2 regions of the Paraburkholderia sp. EG304 genome follow, and region 1 is predicted to be linked to the other one. Evidence: predicted binding sites of a transcription regulator. Region 1 holds the regulator's gene; the other holds the start of a gene.
The links. Region 1 encodes FNR, which switches genes on or off when oxygen is low (the NO sensors DNR and NnrR bind a similar motif). Its sites were predicted from a motif close to TTGATNNNNATCAA; they were not measured.
Positions count from the first base shown of each region.

Region 2: ACLFKU_RS31425 (OmpW/AlkL family protein) is a predicted target of FNR. The motif match lies at 1,719-1,732, and genes of this name have one in related genera.

Region 1 is NZ_JBKGUA010000069.1:11,949-16,158, forward strand. It holds gene ACLFKU_RS38205 (universal stress protein) at 1-20, shown strand, start outside; gene ACLFKU_RS38210 (universal stress protein) at 105-566, opposite strand; gene ACLFKU_RS38215 (response regulator) at 815-1,222, shown strand; gene fnr (fumarate/nitrate reduction transcriptional regulator Fnr) at 1,239-2,021, shown strand; gene ACLFKU_RS38225 (PAS domain S-box protein) at 2,144-3,244, shown strand; gene ACLFKU_RS38230 (universal stress protein) at 3,278-3,748, opposite strand; gene ACLFKU_RS38235 (universal stress protein) at 3,799-4,210, opposite strand, start outside.
Region 2 is NZ_JBKGUA010000037.1:56,556-60,765, reverse strand. It holds gene cyoB (cytochrome o ubiquinol oxidase subunit I) at 1-34, opposite strand, end outside; gene cyoA (ubiquinol oxidase subunit II) at 41-937, opposite strand; gene ACLFKU_RS31425 (OmpW/AlkL family protein) at 1,022-1,666, opposite strand; gene ACLFKU_RS31420 (IS5 family transposase) at 1,975-2,757, shown strand; gene nifK (nitrogenase molybdenum-iron protein subunit beta) at 3,051-4,210, opposite strand, start outside.

The DNA of each region.
Region 1 (4,210 bases):
GCAGCGCGACGCGCGGTTAGTCAGCCCCGCGAGCGCCGACAGCGGACTCACCTGAGCGGACTCACCTGAGCCGCTAGAAACTGGCTGCTGCGCGGCGCGGCGCTTCAGGGCCGCGGGTGGCCTTGTTCGTCATGCCGCACGATCAGCACCGGTATGTCGGTCGCCCGTACCAGCGACTCCGCGACGCTGCCGAGCAGAAAGCGCTGCACGCCATGGCGGCCATGCGTGCCCATCACGATCAGATCGGCCTGGATTTCGTCGGCGACGCGCGCGAGTACCGCCGACACGTTTTCAGCGTAAGCGTCGATCACCCGCACGCCGCCCGGCACCTGCGCCTCGCGCAACAGCTCGCGCGGCCCATCGAGCGCGCGGCTGGCGAAATCTTGCGCCGCGCTCGCCGGCTCCGGCTCGAAAGCCACGTCGGCATTGTTCGACCACTTGCCGTGCCCCACCACGCAGCAGGCTTCGAGCGTGGCGCCCGTCAGCTTCGCGAGCTTCAGCGCCTCGGCGAAGGCGCGCTGCGCGCTGGGACTGTCGTCGAGTGCAACCAGAATTCGTGCATACATGTCGGACTCCCTGTGAAAGCGCTGGCATGACCCGAAGTGGCGCCGTCGCGCGTTTGCACCGACAGTGTGAAGCGCGCGCCGCCACGCGGCTTGACGCAGGTCAACGGGCCGCCGCTCGGCGTCGCCGCCGCTGGACGGCATCGCCAGCAAGCCACTAGGAATATTCCTACAACCACTGCCTGAACTCCTAGCACCGCTTAAAGCGCCGCCGATATATTTCCAAGGTTAGGTCGCCAATACTGGTCGGTATGGACAGCCCCCCGTCAGCCACCTTATCGAGAGTTTTTCTCGTCGACGATGCGACCGAGGTCCGGCGCCGGCTTGCTTGCCTGATCGCGCTGATTCCCGGCATCGAAATCGCCGGCGAGTCCGCGGGCGTCGAGCACGCGTTCGACGACATCGTCGCGAGTCGCGCCGATGTCGCGGTGCTGGACCCGTGTTTCTCGGGCAAGACCGACCTGCTGCTGCTCGCTGCGCTGTCGCGGGCGCGGCCGTCCATCGTCAGCATCGTGCTGACCAATCATGACGCGACGGCGTTTCGCCGCGCGTGCGAAGCGGCGGGCGCCGACTTCTTCTTCGACAAGACCTCGGAGTTCGAGCTCGCCTGCCGCGCCATCGAAGCGATTGCCTATGCGCGCCGTGCGCATCGGGTCTGACCGCCAGGAGCCGATCATGCAAGTTGCCGCAGTCCGTGAACCCCGCCACGACGCGCCTCGCACCTCGCACGTCGTACCGATCCACGTCGCGCCCAGCACCGCGGCGGCACGCCACGCCGTCACGCGCTGCTCCACCTGCGCGATGCGCGCGATCTGCATGCCGCCCGAGCTGACGCCGGACGAACTGAGCCGGCTCGACGCGTTGATCTGCTCGACGCGCTCGATCAAACGCGGCGACGCGCTGTATCGCGCGGGCGACGAGTTTCAAAGCATCTACGCGATACGCGCCGGCTCATTCAAAACCGTGGTCATGCATCGCGACGGCCGCGAGCATGTGACCGGCTTCCAGATTGCGGGCGACTCGCTTGGCCTCGACGGCATCGGCGAGGGCAAGCAGAATTGCGATGCGATCGCGCTCGAAGATAGCGTCGTGTGCATCATTCCGTTCGCGCAGCTAGAGGCGATCTGTCGCGAGATCAAACCGATGCAGCATCACATCTATCAGATGATGAGCGGCGAGATCGTGCGCGAATCGAGCCAGATGATGCTGCTCGGGACGATGACCGCCGAGCAGCGCGTCGCGACGTTCCTGCTGAATCTGTCGAAGCGCTTCAAGGCGCGCGGCTTTTCGGCCGCGGAGTTTCATCTGCGCATGACGCGCGAGGAAATCGGCTGCTTTCTGGGCATGAAGCTCGAAACGGTGAGCCGGATGTTCTCGAAGTTCCAGCGCGAACGCCTCGTCAAGGCGAACGGCAAAACGATCCGCATCGAAGACCCGGAACGACTGGCTCGGGTTTGAGCGTCGGCGCGGCGCTCGCCTCACGTTCGTTCGCGGGACATGCCGGGTGGAACCGGCGCTCCTGAACTGATATAACTCAGTGCGTTGCGGTACGCGACCTTGCGTGGCCGCCCGGAGGAGCGATGGGTCTATCGAGCGGCGAGTCTTCCTGCTTCACCAGTGTTGCGTCCGGGTCGGACGTGTCCGTCGAGGATCGCTATTTCATGTTGGTCGAAGCGGTACAGGACTACGCGATCTTCATGCTCGACCCCGCCGGCCGCGTAACCAGCTGGAATCCCGGCGCACAGCGCATCAAGGGCTACACGCCCGAAGAAATCGTCGGCCAGCATTTCTCGAAGTTCTATACCCCGGAAGACATCGCGGCCGGCAAGCCCGCTCGCGAACTGGAAACCGCCGCAACCGTCGGCCGCGCCGAGGACGAAGGGTGGCGTGTGCGTCGCGACGGTTCGCGTTTCTGGGCCAACGTGGTCGTTTCCGCCGTGCACGATGCGTCGGGCGCGCTGCTCGGCTTTGCCAAGGTCACCCGCGATCTGACCGAGCGTATGCGTCTCGCGGAACTCGAACGCGCGAGTCAGGTATCCACGCACACGCAGATCGCCCGTGAAAACGAGCAGAAACGTATTGCACGCGAACTGCACGACGATCTCGGCCAACGGCTGACGGCGCTGAAAATGAGCGTCGCGCTGCTCGAAGCGAAGCTGAATCAGCAAGCCGACACCGAGCCGCTTGCGGCGCAAACGCATGAGCTGCAAAAGCAGATCGACTGGATGGCCGCTTCGCTGCGGCGCATCGCCGCCGATCTGCGCCCTCCGCTGCTCGACGACCTCGGACTCGCCGCCGCGCTCGACTGGTTGGCCGAAGACTTCACGAAACGCTACAACGTGCGCTCGAGCGTGCATCTCGAACCGGCCGAGCCGGTATGCGGCGAATTCGCGGCAACGGCGCTGTTTCGCATCGTTCAGGAGGCGTTGACGAACGTCGCGCGGCACGCCAAGGCGAGGCGCGTACGCATCGACATGATCTGCGCGGGCCCGACCGTATCGCTCGATATCGACGATGACGGCGTGGGTGTCGCGCTGGATCAGTCGCAGGGAACAACTTCATTCGGGCTGCTTGGCATCCGCGAACGGGTGCGGCAGTTGCGCGGCAACGTGTCGTTCACCAGCTCGCCCGGCCACGGTTTCAGGATCTCGATCCAGCTACCAGCCGACGCGCTCGTGTAGTGCTCACACGCCGCCGCGCGCCGCTACCGGGGATTACTCCTCGGGCGCTTCCTCGCCGATCTGCTCGCGCATCAGCAACACCGGACAGGTCGAGAAACGCAGCACCCGCTCCGCCACGCTGCCGATCACGAGGCGCCGCACGCCGCGCCGCCCATGCGTGCCGAGCACGAGCAGATCAGCGTGGACCTGCTCGCCGTGGCGCAACACGATCGTGGCGACGTCGTCGGACAGGCTCTCCGACTCGATCATCGCGGGCCGGCAACGCACATCGGCGGCGGCGCAGGCCTGCTCGGCCTCCTCGAGCACCGAGTGGCCGTCCTGGCGCAATGCTTCGACTAGCGCGAGCGGGTCGTAATAGCCGGCATAGGAAAAGATCGGCGTCTTGTCGACTACATAAACCGGATGCACGACGGCCTTCGTCAACGCGGCGAGATTCACCGCTTCTTTCAGCGCGCGTTTCGAGAAAGTGCTGCCGTCTAGCGCGACGAGGATATGTTGGTACATGCCGATTCTCCACTGAGGTTGGATTTGTCAACGCGCGTGGCGCGCCCCTGCTACAGATAAAAAGGCCCGCCCGCACTGCCCGGATGCGGCTCCCGCCACTGGCCACGCAGCACCGCATCCGCCCGCAACGACGGCGCATCGCGCGGACACACGAGCACGGGACAAGCCGCGTCACGCAGCGTGCGCGACGTCACGTGTCCCGGCAATGGATGCGGCATGCCGCGCATGCCGTGCGAACCCATCACGATCAGGTCCGCGTGCCAGCGTTGCGCTTCGTCGAGAATCGCGGTCGACGCATCGCCGGAATCGTCGTTGAACTCGAGCAACGCGGTTTCCGCCGCGCGCCGGCTCTGTTCGAGCATCGCCGCACCGCGCCGCAATACATCGATTCGCTGCTGCAACACGACTTCGAACGGCAGCCATTCGCACCACGCAAAGCGGTCGTCGGCCGCGTAGACGACC
Region 2 (4,210 bases), on a different contig from region 1:
AAGGCATCGCGTCTAATGTGAGTTTTCCGAACATGGCTGTTTACCCTTTGGTTACGCACGATGATGCAGTGAAATCCGCGACGTTGCCGTTGTTGTATTTGCCGACGATTTTGTCGAAAAGCCTCCGGTCGACCTTCGAGAAGTACTGCACGGGCGCGTTTGCGTGCGGCTGCGTGACCGTTGCGTACCGATCCATCGTAAGCTGGGTCGATGAAGCTTTTACCGTCTCCACCCACGCATCGAAGCCCCGCTGGCTCGTAGCCACCGTACGGAACTTCATATCGGAGAAGCCTTTGCCGCTGTAATTCGACGAGAAGCCCGTGAAGTCGCCCGCTTCGTCGGCGATCAGGTGTAACCGCGTTTGCATGCCGGCCATCGCGTAGACTTGAGTGCCAAGTTGCGGGATGAAGAAAGAGTTCATCACCGAGTCCGACGTGATGCGAAAATTGACCGGCGTGCTGACAGGCACCGCCAATTCGTTCACTGTAGCGATGCCGAGGTCAGGATAGATAAAGAGCCATCTCCAGTCGACCGCGACGACTTCGACGTTGATGGGCTTCACGTCCGATTCCAGTGGTTTATAAGGGTCGAGCTCATGCGTGGTACGCCACGTAAGGATGGCGAGGAATAGAATGATGGCAGCGGGTATGGCCCAGACCACCACTTCAATCGCCGTTGAGTGAACCCAGGTCGGGACGTAGCGTGCGCTGCGGTTCGACGCGCGGTAGCGCCACGCGAAGGTAAGCGTGAGGATAATAACGGGAACTACGATCAGCAGCATGGCCCATGTGGCCGAGGCGATGAGTGATCTCTCCGCCGCGCCTACGCTACCCTTGGGACTCAGGACGAGAAACTTGGGGCTACACCCAGCAAGAGAAACGAACAGCCAACCACCGATAGGGATTAACCACTCCTTAAAAGCTTTCCTCTCTGTCATGCCCATCTTCTCCCAAGTTAACCACTGTACAAGGAGCGAAGCCAGCCGTTCACTGAACCGTCTGTCGCTTGAGATTCGCAACGTCTAGAACTTCACCCCGACGCCAATACCAATGACCAGCGGATCGAGATGCAAGGCGCCAATTGTCGAGCCGCTAAGCGATGCGTCAGTCTTCATCCATATCTTCTTGATGTCGGCGTTAACGAATAGACTCTTTGATGCCTGCACGTCAATCCCGACCTGCAGCGCAGGACCAAAGCTGTGATTCTTTATAGAGACGGGTACACCTCCCGCATGCAATCCGTTGTTATAAAAGAGCGTGTAGTTGAGTCCGGCACCAACGTACGGTCGAACGCGTCCCGCATGATTAAAATGATATTGCAATAACAATGTCGGTGGCAGCACGTTAACGCCACCAAGGTCGCCGAGATTCGACGTCAGGTGATGACGTGAGGTACCAAGAATCAACTCCACGCCGATGCTGTCCCGTACCATATAAGTGAAATCGACCTCTGGCACCAGCGCGTTGCTTACGCCGACATCGAGCGCGGAAAGCGTGTCAGTGCTGCGAACTTGCGGTTCAATGCTTATCGCGCGGAGGCGTACCAACCAATCACCTGCGTAGTTTCCGACGACTTCACTGTCGGCGGCGTTAGCTGCGTGCGGTACAAATGGTGACATAAGGAGTAGTGCAGCAGCCACATTACGGAGTTGCTTTATCATTGTCATTACCTTTAGCCATTAACCTTCTACACTGTGTCCGAATTCGTGGCCGATAGCGTTGATCGCAATCAACTGATGTTTTACGCAGTGCTTGTGTGCGTTACCGCGTCGCAGGCCATATGAGTTCTTGCACTTCTCCGTCCGCGCTCCGAATTGCGCAATGCGTCCCGAAATGTTTTGCAACCGATCGTGGGATTGCGATATGCCGTGTGGCTCTCCGTAGCACTAAGAAGCCTTAACAATATGATTGCTTTGATCTGTTAACTTCCAACGATTGCTGTTAACCTCGTCATTGTTTCGGTGACGAGGAGGCCATGGCCAAACTACTCGTTGATGCGTTGTGGGCACTCATTGAACCCTTGATGCCCCCACCCAAACCTCGCCGCTCACGGTATCCCGGACGCAAACCACTGGATGACCGGGCCATGCTTACCGGCATCCTGTTCATCTTGCAGACGGGCCTGCGCTGGGACCTGCTGCCCCGCGAGATGGGCTGCGGCAGTGGCATGAGTTGCTGGCGCCGTCTACGAGACTGGCAGGCTGCCGGCGTCTGGGACCGGCTACACGAAGTGGTGCCCGCGAAGCTACGCGAGTCCGACCGGATTGACTGGTCCCGTGTCGTCGTCGACTCCTCCTCGATCCGCGCGGTGGGTGCAGGTCAAAAACGGGACCGAATCCCACCGTCCGCGCGCAACCTGGTTCAAAGCATCCCGCTCGCGGCAATCCTCACCGGCGCCAACCGTCACGATCTCACCCAGCTTCACACGCTGGTTGATGCGATCCCACCCATTGCCGGCAAGCGCGGCCGGCCGCTTTCGAAGCCCCGCATCGTTCAGGGCGATCGGGGCTACGATCACGACAAATACCGCCGTCCGCTGCACGCAGCCGGCATCGCTACCGAAATCGCCCGACGTGGCCACCCTCATGGCAGCGGCCTTGGCAAAACCCGCTGGGTCGTCGAGCGAACCATTTCGTGGCTTCACAACTTCCGGCGACTGCGCATCCGCTTCGAACGCCTTGCCTTCATCCACCAAGCCTTCATCAAACTCCCCTGCTGCATCATCTCTTGGCGAAGGCTGAAGGACTCATTTTGTTAGCGCCTCTAAGTAGCGCTATGAATGGCAAAATGCAGCGCGGAGGAGTCGATCGTCATCTTCTGGTCGACTAACCGCCGACGCTTCGCGAAAGGTCCGGCGCAATCGTCGCGCCGCTCCTAATGTCGATTCTTGCCTTCGCGCTTCGGTCTTGAGGATGCTATTGGAACAGCAACGCAGCCGAAGCCAGCGACGTCGAGCAATTAGGGAGACCCAATATCCATGCTTTCCGGCGGGTTGAACTGCCCCCCCTTTTAGCACTCGACACTGAGCCCAGCCCCGAACGGGTCCACCCCTCACCGGATGATGTCATAGCTGTAATCGGTCTTCGAGATGTCAATCGTGCTTGCATCGAGTGTCTCGAAGAATTCATCCAGCAGCGCTAACAGAACGCGTAATGCCCCCGCATACCCCCACGTCGGATAGCGGTGGTAATGGTGGCGGTCGAAAATCGGAAACACGAGTCGGACGAGCGGCGTACCAGTGTCGCGCTCCAAGTACTTTCCGTGTGTATTGCCGATCAGGAAATCCACTGGTTCCGTAAATAGCAGCGAGCGCAAGTGCCATAGATCGCGCTTTGGATAGACCTTGCATCCTTCACCATATGGCGACGCGTCCAGCAATGCCCTAACCTTTTCCGCCCACCCCTCGTTACCGTTCGTCGAGAGCACGTGCACCGGCTCCGCGCCCAACTCAAGCAGGAAGTTCGTGTAACCGAGCATCTGATCTGGATCGCCATAGAGCGCATACCGCTTGCCGTGCAGACTCGCCTGACTGTCTGCCATCGCATCAACTAGTTGCCCACGCTCCCTTTCAAGTTCAGCCGGGATTGGTCTTCCCGTCACGCGCGAAATCTCCATGAGGAAATGATCTGTACCTGAAACGCCGACAGGCGCATTCAGTGACACGACTTCGTGGCCATGATCGGCGAGGAACTTGCTGGTCTTTTCACAGCAATACTCCTGAAAGACGAACGTTGCCTTGGCGTTCAGCGCACGTTCGACCTCCTCTTTCGTAGTCCCGCCCTCGTACATCCGAAATTCGCCATCAGTCGGCGTGTTCCAAGTTCCCGATGGATCGCAAATAATATTCACGCTTACGCCAAATAAATCGAAGATACGCCGAATCTCCTTCATGTTTCCGACCACGAAGCCGTCGAACCCTCCGATAAAGTTCACGCTCTCGTCAGGAACTCGCAAAAGTGGTGCAGTAGTGCCCGCCTTGCCGTCCCAAAAGTACTTCAGGATGCCCAGGAGCGCATTGTCGTAGCCGGTCACGTGGCTGCCGACAAACGCGGGCGTATGCGCGAACGGCACGTCGTAATCTTGTGGCACGCTGCCCTTCTGCTTGCTATTCTTGATGAACGCGTCGAGGTCGTCGCCAATCACCTCCGCCATGCAGGTCGTGGATACGGCGATCATGTCGGGCTTGTAGAGATTGTATGCATTCGCGAGAC